2 regions of the Natronincola ferrireducens genome follow, and region 2 is predicted to be linked to the other one. Evidence: riboswitches for the same ligand, from Rfam matches in the RefSeq annotation. Region 2 holds a riboswitch; the other holds the start of a gene.

Region 1 (6,223 bases), on a different contig from region 2:
TACTACTTTTGTTTGGTTTTCCATTTCAAATTCCTCCTATAGCTATCATTATTTTTCATTATAAAAATTAACTTATTAATTAGTTTGAAGTTGACCTTTGCTATCTTCCTCATCAAGAGATACCATACTAATTCCTGCAAATCCATAGAATAGAATGATTACAATAATAGCAAAAGGAAAAAACAGGTAAGGAATAAATTCAATAGGTTCCACCCCCAGTATATTTTTAGCAAATATGCAGGGAACACTCCAAGGAACAAGATTTATACAAATTGTTCCGATGGATTGAGCAGTTCTAGCTAAATTTTTTGGATGTAGATTTCTTTTTTTGTATTCCTTTGTAAACATTCTGGCTGGCAAAACGATAGCAAGTAATTGAGCCCCAGTAGCAAAACCCACCGCCAAACCACTTAAAACTGTTACTAATATTAATTCTCCATTTGTTTTTACCTTTTTCATGATAAAGTCAAGAATAGAATCTAAGGCTCCGATTTTTTCTAATATTCCCCCTAAAGATGTTGCGATAGTAAGAAGTATGACAACCTCACCCATAGAAGTTATCCCACCTCTAGTCAATAAATTGTCAACTATGCTTACTTCTGTTTGACTCTTAAAACCAGATGTCACGCTTTTAAGTACAGTAGCAATATCTGCTCCTTGAAAAACTATGGCTGCCAAACCACCTAACAAAGCAATGATTACAAGGGAAGGTATTGCTGGATATTGTTTTATAGATAAAAATATAGTAATAATAGGTATTAAAAGTAACAAAGGAGTAATGGTAAATGATGATTGAAGTCCACTTAAAATGGTTTCAATGGTTCCTAAATCCATTACAGCTTGGGATGCAAATTTTAACCCTACAAAATAATATCCAACAACGGCTATAACAAAAGCCGGTATTCCTGTGAACATCAAATACTTAATAACATCAAATAATTGACAACCAGCCATTGCTGAAGATAAGTTGGTTGTATCGGAAAGGGGTGATATACTATCTCCAAAGTAAGCTCCTGAAATAATGGCACCAGCTAGTAATGGTGCAGGGAAACCCATCCCTAAACCTGTAACCATCAAGGATAAACCAATTGTTGCTATGGATGTAAAGGATGTTCCTGTGGCAGTAGCAATCATGGCAGTTACAATGGCTACTGCTGGAATAAAAATTTGAGGACTAATCATTTTTAAACTATAGTATATAAGGGTTGGTATCACTCCTCCTGCAATCCAAGATCCAATAATAGCTCCTACAACAAGCATAATAAACAACGCTGGCAAAGCTCTTGAGACACCTTGAACCAAACTAGATTGAAGTTCTTCCCACCCATAGCCCATATACATACCTAGTATAACTGCTACAGTTATACTTCCTATGATGGGGGTGACCATACCTACCTTCCATTTCATTACCGACATTAACCCCAAGAACATTACAGTGATAATGGGTAAAAATGCTTGCCAAACCTTTATTGCCTTCTTTTCTTTCATCTTCATCTCCTCAACCTTCTTTTATTTTTAAAATTTATTTAATAAAAACAAAAAACCACGCAGAATGTGTATCTACCTGGTTTAAAAGCTTCTTATTAAAAATAAAACCACGTAGCGACAGTCTACGTGGTTTTGTGCATTACTAATATTACCATCATAGACGCAAACCGTATATTAAAATACTTGGCTGGTTTGCATCTATGATTTTTTTCATTTCAGCAAACCCTATCTATAATAGTAATAATAATTTGTATTTGTATTTGTTTTATCGATTATGATTATCATAACAAGGTCCCCCTAGTAAATGTTATTTTGTATTTTATCATAGCCATTAAAGAAATACAAGTTACTTTTATCTAAAAAAATTAAATTTTTCCTAAATTACCTAAATAGATGGGCTTGAGGTTTTGAAAAAGAATTAAACAAAACAATAATTAACTAATTAGTTATGCTGATGTTCAGAAATGTCATTATGGTTGAAGTTTTCCTCGTAGTCCTTAGTGGTATTGACTACAAAGGAGAACAGTCCTAACAAAGCTATTAAGTTAGGAATAACCATTAAACCATTGAAGGTATCAGCCAGTTCCCATACGATTTCCACCCGCATTGCAGTACCCATAATAATAAATAATAGTACTAGAATTCTATAAAATTTAATTCCTTTTTTACCAAAAAGAAATTTAATATTTGATTCTCCAAAGTAATACCAACCTATAATAGTAGACAAGGCAAAGAAGAATAAACATATGGCTACAAAGGTACTTCCAAATCCACCAAAGCCCCTAATAAAGCCTTCTTGAGTTAATTGTGCCCCTATAAGACCTGAGGAAAAGGCACCTGTTGTCAAAATAACTAGAGCAGTTAATGTACATACAATTCCTGTATCAATCACTACACCCATGATAGCAACTAATCCCTGTTGAGCCGGATGCTTAACCTTTGCTACAGCATGGGCATGGGGAGTAGAACCCATCCCCGCCTCGTTGGAGAAAAGACCCCTAGCGATACCATAACGGAAGGCTTCCTTTACAGAGGCACCAATGATTCCACCAGTGGCAGCCATAGGATTGAAGGCACCATAAATAATCATTTTAAAGGCAGGTAAAATTTGATTGTAATTAATGAAAACAATTACCAAGCTACCTAAAACATATAATCCCGCCATTATAGGTACAATCTTTTCTGTAAAGGAGGCAATTCTACTAATTCCTCCAATGACAATTAGACCTACTAAACCTGCTACAACAATCCCAGTAACTACTTTAGGAATATTAAAAGCAACATGGACTGCTTCAGAAATAGAGTTGGATTGAACCATATTCCCCATAAATCCTAAGGCTAATACAATAGCAACAGCAAAAAATCCTGCTAGAAATTTACTTCCTAGTCCCTTTTTAATATAGTAGGCTGGACCACCTGTTATTTCTCCATCCACCCTTTCTGTATGCAATTGAGCTAGTACTGCTTCTGCAAAGATAGTTCCCATTCCTAAGAAGCCACTTATCCACATCCAGAAAATAGCACCGGGTCCTCCTGCAGCAATGGCTGTGGCAACCCCTGCTAGGTTTCCAGTACCCACTTGGGCGGCGATGGCTGTGGTTAGGGCTTGGAATGAGGACATTCCATCTTCATCTGCTTTATCTATTTTCTTAAAGATGCCTCCGAAGGTTTCCCTCCAGATATACTTAAATTTTCTAATTTGTATAAAACGTAGCTTAAGGGTAAATAGAAGACCTGTACCCAATAAGAAGAACAACATAATAGGACCCCATAAAATACTGTTGATTTTAGATATGATTGTTATTAAGTTCATGTGATAACCTCCGTAATAATTATTTTGTCTGATAATCTCAAATAAATTTCAAATATAATGTAGCATTGTAGTCATACTAATAGATCCTTTGATTCCTCACCTCTCCCCTTAAGAATAATAGATATTTGGAGACATTCAAAAAAAGAAAAGAGACTAAAGAATAAACTTAGTCTCTGGAAATCAAGATTTTTCAAGTAGCAAAATTAGCCTGTTAACAAAAAAACGTCAACAGCAATAGTATTATGACTACATGATAAATCCCCTGTCCTTTTACCTGAGAGTTTCACCTGAAAATCAGGCTTTCCCCTTCGGTGCTCGTTTGAGTCTCTCCAGAGGTTCGTCCAATAACGGTCTATATAAAATCCTATATATTCCATTATCTTCATCCGATATTTATAAAATTGTGTTTTATGAATAATCATAATTTTAACATGAATCCCTATTAGAAATCAAGCTTAACTTTAAAAGGGATTTAAACTATAACCTATAATGTGGAAAGTACATAATAGTGAAATTATTTGAACAAAATATATAGTAAAGTAAATAATAAAACTTAGATTGGGGATGTTTATGTATAGAAAAATTATTCTAATATTAATGCTGGCAATAATGATTACAATGTCAAGCTGTGGACAACGAAGAAATGTTCCCCCTGATGGGGAACCCCCTCAAGGACAGCAACCAGGTTCCTCAGCAGAGGAACCCAAGGAGGACAAACTAGCCAAATCCGACAGGGAAGCTGTGGAGGAGAATATAAATGGTTTCAACATTGAAGATGACTTGAGGATTACCCAAATCACACAGGGTAAGGAAGAAAACAGAGTATCTTACCTTAGTCAGCAACAGAAAATGAAGCTATTAAACAATATCGGCTCCAAAAACATGAATACTGTATTAGAGGAATATAACACTATTCTTCCTGAAGGAATCAATGATGCAGTACAGTATTTTGAGTATGATATGGCCTTTGACTATTTTCTTATAACAGCAGAGGAGGGTGCTAAAATCCGAGAAAATCCAATTCCAGATGCCACTGTTGTTACTCAGGTGGCGAACCTGGATAAGGTGTCATTACTCCAGAGGGTTGAAGGTGAGGCGTTGGAGGATTCCGCCATATGGTATAGGGTAGCACTTAAAGATAATAATGAAATAAAAGAGGGTTATCTCCATGCAACAGTAGGTACCCCTAGGAATTTTCGTTTTGAAAGGATGCAGGATGCTGTAAATCAACTAAGGCAACAATTGGCCGATGGGGAGTTACACTTTATCAGTAACTATAAATTTCAAAATGGTGCACCTCCTCAAAAGGGGGATGTGGCAGTAGATGAGTATGGCTATCGGTTTTACCACAGTGCCCCTGCATATGAAGAGGCAGATACAAATAGTAATTTTCGATATATACCCGATGGTATATTGGTACGGATATTAGATGAAACCGATGATTTTTATCATGTCAACGTTCCGACTTTTGAGGGAGATTTTTACGTACCTAAGCAGTACATTGATCCAAATGTCACATTAAGTCAGTTAAACCATGTGGTTGTAGTAGACAGAAATCACCAAAACCAAGCTTCCTTTGAGCTTGATGAAAACGGTCTTAACCTCGTCTCCTATACCCTGGCTACTACTGGTATTGCAGGAGATTTCTCCTTTGAGACTACTTTAGGGAGCTACAAGGCTATTCAAAAAAGAGAACGCTTTGAATACTTGAAAAGTGGTACACAGGATATTACAGGTTATGCACCCTTTGCTATACGATTTACAGGGGGAGCCTACATCCACGGGGTTCCAGTGGCATATGAGGAAGAGGATGGAGAGAAGGTTGATCCTGGGACGATAGAATATCTACACACCATCGGTACATTCCCTCGCTCCAATATGTGTGTTCGGAATTTCACCAGTCATGCAGAATTCCTTTATAACTGGATAGATAATGAAAGCGGTGCTGTTATAGTGATAGAATGATGATAATAGGGATGAAGCTGTAAGTAAAAATCATTTTGCGTGTAAATATCAATACACTATCAAAGCAAGGGCTTAAACAGCACATGAAGTAATATGAGATTTGATTTAATGATAGGAAAGACTCCTTTTGAATTAAGTTTCCTCTTAATTTGTAAAGAGAACCCCTAAATATATAGGTTTTAAGTACTAGACAACAAAAGAAGAGTACTATAAAATATAGCTAGAAAGTTAGTTATATATCCTTGATTTTGTTTCTTATGAATAATATTTAAAATAAGAATGAAGTACGATATTTTATGATTTATCTATAGATTTTGGGGGACTATTATGAGTACATTATTAGAAAAGCTGGAAAAAGATCAGCGAAAGCTATCTATCATAAGCTTTTCTTTATTTGCAGGATGGTTATTGTCTCTACCCTTTGAGGGGCAGATTCTCTACAGCCTTATGGAAAATGCAGATAAAGACGGAGCATTACATAATACCATAGCCATGATGACTCACTTTGTAGGCCTGAGTATCACCGGGCTTTTCATCAAAAAACAAGTTGCAGCAAAACTGGCTATGATTACCTCCGCCATAGTATGTCTATTAGGAAGCTTAATTTTCTTTTTACCTGTTTCAATATTATGGTATATATCCCTTGGTGCTATATCATTTTTTGCCGGTATATTTGTAGCCAGTTGGGGTTTCTACTTTAAGGTATATTCCCAAAGTCAGGAACGATTTAAAACAGCGGCAGATGTTTTAATTTTCTCCAACATATTGATGATTTTTATTAATGGAATTGCAGTAAATATTTCAGCATTTATTGGTCTTGTCATAGCTATGCTAATTCTTATGGGTGGGACCCTTCTAACCTTTAGATTAGAAGACTTTTCTGAAGAAATCTCTTGTAGTAAAATAAATTTAGAAAAAACTTCGGAGAAGATACCCAATAGCTTAAGACCTCTAGTG
Region 2 (6,223 bases):
AGAAATAATGGTATAATGAATAATATGAATATTTGTGTGGAAAATTTAGAGGTTGATTGAAATATTACATCAAGGTATGGAGATGAGGAATATGAAGAAATGTTCTGTTTGTAATAAAAACATAGCAGTTGTTTTTGCCACTAAAATTGAAAATGGCAAATCAGAAATGAAGGGGATGTGTATGACCTGTGCCAAAAAGATGGGTTTACCTGTTATTCAACAATTGATGGAGCAGACGGGGATGACAGAAGAAGAACTGGAAAGCTTGTCTGAAGAAATGGATACTACACTAGAAGGAGATAGTATAGAGGGAGAGAATGATAGTAATACCCATCCTTTATTAAGTTTATTTAAAGGGAACAACCAAACAAGTCACCATCAAGATCAGGAGGAGTACCCCAGCAATACGAAGGAAGAAAAAGAAAAAAATAAAAGCCAAAAGAAATCCAAAGGCAAGAAAAAAAATTTAGAGATGTATGGAACCAATCTAACTGAAAAGGCTAATAATAAAGAAGTAGATAGAATCATTGGTAGGCATCGGGAAATTGATCGAACTGTTCAGATTTTAAATCGTCGTAATAAAAACAACCCTATACTGATAGGAGAACCAGGTGTAGGAAAAACTGCTATAGCAGAGGGCCTAGCTGTAAGAATTGTTGAAAGACAAGTTCCTGCCAAGCTATTTAATACAGAGGTATATCTACTGGACTTAACAGCCATTGTAGCAGGCACCCAGTTTAGAGGACAATTTGAAGGACGTATGAAGGCTATTATTAAGGAAGCTCAAGATTGTGGCAATGTAATTTTGGTGATTGATGAGGTCCATAATATCATGGGGGCAGGGGAGGTTCATGGTGGAGTAATGAATGCTGCCAATATATTAAAGCCTGCCTTAGCTAAGGGAGAAATTCAAATTATTGGTGCCACCACCCTTGAAGAATATAGAAAGCATATTGAAAAAGATGCTGCTTTAGAAAGACGATTTCAACCAGTACTGGTGGAAGAGCCTACAGTGGAAGAAACTATAGAAATAGTAAAGGGCATTAAAAACTATTATGAGGAGTACCATAGGGTAAAAATCCCTCAAGAAACAATAGAAGCAGCCGTAAAGCTATCAGAAAAATATATTACCGATAGATATTTACCAGATAAAGCAATCGATGTTATAGATGAAGCAGGCTCTAGAGCCAACTTAAAAAACCAAGGACTGGTGGAGCTAGAGGCATTAAAGGAAGAACTAGAAAATATCCAGCAGAAACGACAAGAAGCTGCCTTAGGAGATGACTATGAAAAGGCTGCACAATATAAAGTGGAGGAATGTCTGTTACTGGATAAAATTAAAAAAATTGAAGAGGTATGCAATGATGCTACCATTACCATAGAAGACGTTGCCTTTGTTATAGAATCTTGGACAAAAATTCCTGTCCAAAGGATAACAGAAAAAGAAGCCCATAAGCTTTTACATCTAGAGGACCGTTTACACAAAAGGATCATTGGTCAAAATGAAGCTGTCAAGGCTCTGGCTAAGGCCATACGACGAAATCGTTCAGGTTTTAAGAAAAAACGAAAGCCATCTTCTTTTATCTTTGTAGGTCCCACAGGAGTTGGAAAAACTGAATTAGTTAAGGCTTTAGCCAATGAGCTTTTTGGAAGTGAAGAAGCTTTGATTCGTTTAGATATGTCAGAATATATGGAAAAGCATACGACATCAAAACTGATCGGAGCACCTCCTGGATATATAGGCTATGATCAAGGGGGACAGCTGACAGAAAAAATAAGACGGAAGCCCTATTCTGTTATCCTAATGGATGAAATGGAGAAGGCCCATCCAGATGTTTTTAACCTATTACTTCAAATTCTAGAGGACGGAAGACTTACAGACAGTGAGGGAAGAACCGTTTACTTTGAAAATGCTGTAATTGTTATGACCTCCAACATAGGAACCCAGTTGAAGTCTAGCGGTATGGGATTTGGCAGGAATAACTATGATGCTATGGAGGAACGGGTGAAAGAAGCTTTAAAGGAAGCTTTTCGTCCTGAGTTTTTAAATAGGATAGATGAGACCATTGTGTTTACTAACCTCACTAGGGAAGAACGTTGGGAGATTATAGATCTAATGCTACAGGAGGTTATAGAAGAGGTTGAAGAAAAGGATATGACCCTGGAGGTAGACCAAGAGGTTAAGGCCTTTATTTTGGAGAAGGGGTATGATGAAAGGTATGGAGCAAGGCCATTGAGAAGAACGATTCAAAGACATATTGAAGATGAAATCGCAGAAGCCTATCTTAGAGGTGAATTGAGGGAAGGAAATCATATTAAAGTACAGTTAAAGAAGGATCATGTTGTATTGGATATAACAGGGTAAAAGTAGGCAGCCATAGGAAAACACCTTACTATGGCTGCTTTTCATTTAGTTTTTGAAGCTATGGACAGGGGCAGGAATTCTTCCTCCACGGCTGATAAAATCAGCACTTGAAAATTTACTAACCGCCATAAGAGGGGCCATTCCCAGTAGTCCCCCAAATTCAGCTGAATCTCCTAAGGATTTTCCGTAAACAGGTATAATCCTAACGCCAGTTGTTTTATTGTTGATGACACCAATAGCTGCTTCATCTGCAATGATGGCGGATATGGTAGACTCAGGAGTATCCCCGGGTATAGCCACCATATCCAATCCTACAGAGCAAACACAGGTCATAGCCTCTAATTTATCTAAGCTTAATGAACCCTTTTCCACTGCTTCAATCATTCCCTCGTCTTCACTTACGGGAATAAAGGCTCCACTTAACCCTCCTACATGGGAAGAGGCCATAATACCACCTTTCTTTACTGCGTCATTCAATAGGGCCAAGGCAGCAGTTGTACCATGGCAACCACAGCTTTCTAAACCCATTTCCTCCAAAATCCTTGCTACACTATCCCCTATAGCAGGGGTGGGAGCGAGGGATAAATCCACGATACCAAAAGGCACCCCAAGTCTAGAAGAGGCCTCATGAGCCACCAGCTGACCAGCTCGTGTTATTTTAAAGGCTGTTTTTTTAATGGTTTCTGCCATTACATCAAAGCTTTCTCCTTTAATATTTTCAAGAGCACATTTTACTACACCAGGACCACTAATACCGACATTAATAATGGATTCAGCTTCTCCTACCCCATGGAAGGCTCCTGCCATAAAGGGGTTATCCTCAACTGCATTGGCAAAGACCACTAACTTAGCACAGCCTATACTATCCCGTTCCCTTGTAAGATAAGCAGTTTCCTTAATAATCCTACCCATATCCCTAACAGCATCCATGTTGATCCCAGATTTTGTACAAGCAACATTAATGGAAGAGCAGACTTTTTCAGTTGTAGCTAAGGCTTCTGGGATAGAGCTTATGAGGATTTTGTCACCTTTAGAATAACCCTTCTGAACCAAAGCAGAGAATCCCCCAATAAAGTTAATGCCTACAGTGGATGCAGCTTTATCTAAGGTTTTAGCAAATTCTACATAGCTTTTATCTTCACTGGCTTGGGCTATAAGGGCTATGGGGGTGACAGAAATTCTTTTGTTGATAATGGGAATACCATATTCTGTTTCAATTTCTTCCCCAACCTTTACCAAATTTTCGGCTAATCTTGTGATTTTATCATAAATCTTTTTTCTAGCATTTTTTCCAGAGGAATCACAGCAGTCTAAAAGCGAAATTCCCATAGTAATGGTTCTTATATCTAGTTTTTCTTTTTCAATCATGCTTATGGTTTCCATGATATTTTGAAAGTTGATCATTGTCATCATCTCCTAACGTTATTAGATACTGTGCATCGTATTAAATAGATCTTCATGTTGAATTTTTATGGAAACCCCTATTTCTTTACCAGCCATGACAAGCTCTTCCTTTAGCTGTTTAAAGTCTGTCGTTAGCTCCTTAAGATCTACAAGCATCACCATAGCAAAATAATCCTGTAGTAGGGTTTGATTAATGTCTAAAACATTTACCCTATTCTTTTTCAATATCGTAGTCACACCATGAATAATGCCAATTTTGTCATCACCTATTACACTAATAAATGCTTTCATTGTCCATCTCTCCCTTGTAAGAATAATATAGCTGGAGACATTCAAAAAAAGAAAAGAGACTAAATAATAAACTTAGTCTCTGGAAATCAAGATTTTTCAAGTAGGAAAAAACTATCGTATTAATAAAAAATCCTTAATAACAATAGAATTATAACTATATGAGAAATCCCCTGTCCTTTTACCTGAGAGTTTCACCTGAAACCAGGCTTTCCCCTTCGGTGCTCCTTTGAGTCTCTCCAGAGGCTCGTCCAATAACGGTTTACAATAGAATGTATTCCACTATCTTCATTCGATTTTTATGGAATTGTGTTTTATGAATAATCATCATTTTAACATGAATACTTATCAGAAATCAATAAAAAATTTTAAAAATTTTCAAAAGAATTAAAAGAATATAAAATAAATTATAGTAAAATCAATGAAGTTTTTTTAAAGGCTTTAAGGCAGGTCCTTCCACAATATCACCTTCAATGGAAAATCTAGAACCATGACAAGGACAGTCCCAAGTTTTTTCAGCATCATTCCAATTAACCTCACAGCCTAGATGGGTACAGGTGGTATCTACTAGGTGTAGCTGACCCTTTTCATCACGATAGGCACCTACCCGGTGTCCTTCTACTTCTATCACTTTACCTTCATTGTTTTTCAATTTCCCCTCGAAGGAAGGGGTAAAGATTTTGCCACCAATAAAATTCATAGCAACATCAGCATTTTCCTTTACAAAGCTGGGGACAGAGGCTGTTGGCGTGAACCGAGAAGGATTATAAAGGGAGTTCCATGGATTATCCTTCTTTAAAATGAGATCTCTGAAGATTATAGCGGCTACAGTACTAGTAGTCATTCCCCATTTACCAAAACCAGTAGCTACATAAATATTAGGTGTAGATGAGGATAACTGACCGATATAGGGGATACCATCCATCGTATAACCATCCTGGGCAGACCAGCGATAAAGTATATCCTCCACTGGAAAGGTTTCATGGGCAAACTTTGCTAAATTTCTATAATGTTCTAGAGTGCTTTTACCATGTCCTGTTTTGTGATGTTCTCCTCCTACTAAAATTAGTTCACTATCCTCCAACCTTTGGGCCCGAAGGGAGCGGGTGGGCTGTTCAGCGTTAATATACATTCCCCCAGGAAACTTCTCTTTCATTTTTACCCCTAGAACATAGGATCTATTAGGATAAACCCTAGAAAAATATAAACCAGGCTTATCATAAAATGGATAATGGGATGCCACAATGACTTTAGAGGCGGTTACTTTTCTACCTCCTGCTGTAATCACAATAGGACAATTATCCTGTTGAATATCCAAGACCTTTGTATTTTCAAAGATATGACAGCCATCTCCAGGAATCTCCTTTGCCAGAGCAAGTAGATACTTACGGGGGTGAAATTGAGCTTGACCATCAAATCGGACAGCAGCCTTGACTGGAAAAGGCAGGGGTATTTCTTCTACATATTCTGCCTTTATTCCTAAGGAGGCTGCAGTTTTTGTCTCATCAATAATTTGTTGTACATAATCATGGGATTGCGTATAGATATAGGCTGATTGCCAACTAAAGTCACAATCAATATTTTTGTCTTGGATTAATTCCCCCATGATTTGTATAGCAGCTTCATTGGCAGAAGCATATTGTTGAGCTTTTTCCTGACCCAACTGTCTTTTTATCTTGTCATAAATTAAACTGTGCTGAGAGGTGATTTTAGCAGTGGTATGTCCCGTAGTTCCCTGTAGAATACCGTCTGCTTCTAATATAGCTATCTTCAAGCCCTCTTGTTTTAAAAAAAATCCAGTAGTAATTCCTACCATTCCCCCACCGACAATGGCAACGTCTACTGTGATATCCTCCTGCAATGGGGAGTAGCTTGGTTTTTCCCTAGAGGAAAGCCAATAGGATTGAGGGTTTATATGTTGAATGTCCATTTTTACATCCTCCTAATCTTTTAAAATATGATATAATCATATTTTACAGGGTTTAAAAGGAAATATACTAAGATTGGAAATGTTTTTTAAACAAATGAAGCTTAGCCAAATATCTAGGCTCGTTTGAGGGATTTTACCTAGGGAGCATAGAAAAAAAATGAGTTTTATGATATATTTATTTCAATAAAGGGATAATAGATAACAAGACTATAAGGAAGGGGAACAAAATGGAAAAC

The links. A riboswitch is a leader RNA that binds a small molecule or an ion and turns the genes downstream of it on or off. The one in region 2 is predicted to bind glycine.
Region 1: linked by a shared signal. The riboswitch ahead of BLS22_RS03795 (alanine/glycine:cation symporter family protein) and the one ahead of BLS22_RS10035 (ACT domain-containing protein) in region 2 are both predicted to bind glycine.

What each region holds. Positions count from the first base shown of each region.
Region 1 covers NZ_FNFP01000001.1:833,752-839,974, forward strand. The annotation lists gene BLS22_RS03785 (MBL fold metallo-hydrolase) at 1-24, opposite strand, end outside; gene nhaC (Na+/H+ antiporter NhaC) at 76-1,494, opposite strand; gene BLS22_RS03795 (alanine/glycine:cation symporter family protein) at 1,931-3,301, opposite strand; glycine riboswitch at 3,554-3,644, opposite strand; gene BLS22_RS03800 (L,D-transpeptidase family protein) at 3,872-5,266, shown strand; gene BLS22_RS03805 (response regulator transcription factor) at 5,594-6,223, shown strand, end outside.
Region 2 covers NZ_FNFP01000004.1:36,847-43,069, forward strand. The annotation lists gene BLS22_RS10025 (ATP-dependent Clp protease ATP-binding subunit) at 92-2,365, shown strand; gene BLS22_RS10030 (PFL family protein) at 2,411-3,775, opposite strand; gene BLS22_RS10035 (ACT domain-containing protein) at 3,791-4,060, opposite strand; glycine riboswitch at 4,221-4,310, opposite strand; gene BLS22_RS10040 (FAD-dependent oxidoreductase) at 4,476-5,987, opposite strand; gene BLS22_RS10045 (glutamine--tRNA ligase/YqeY domain fusion protein) at 6,215-6,223, shown strand, end outside.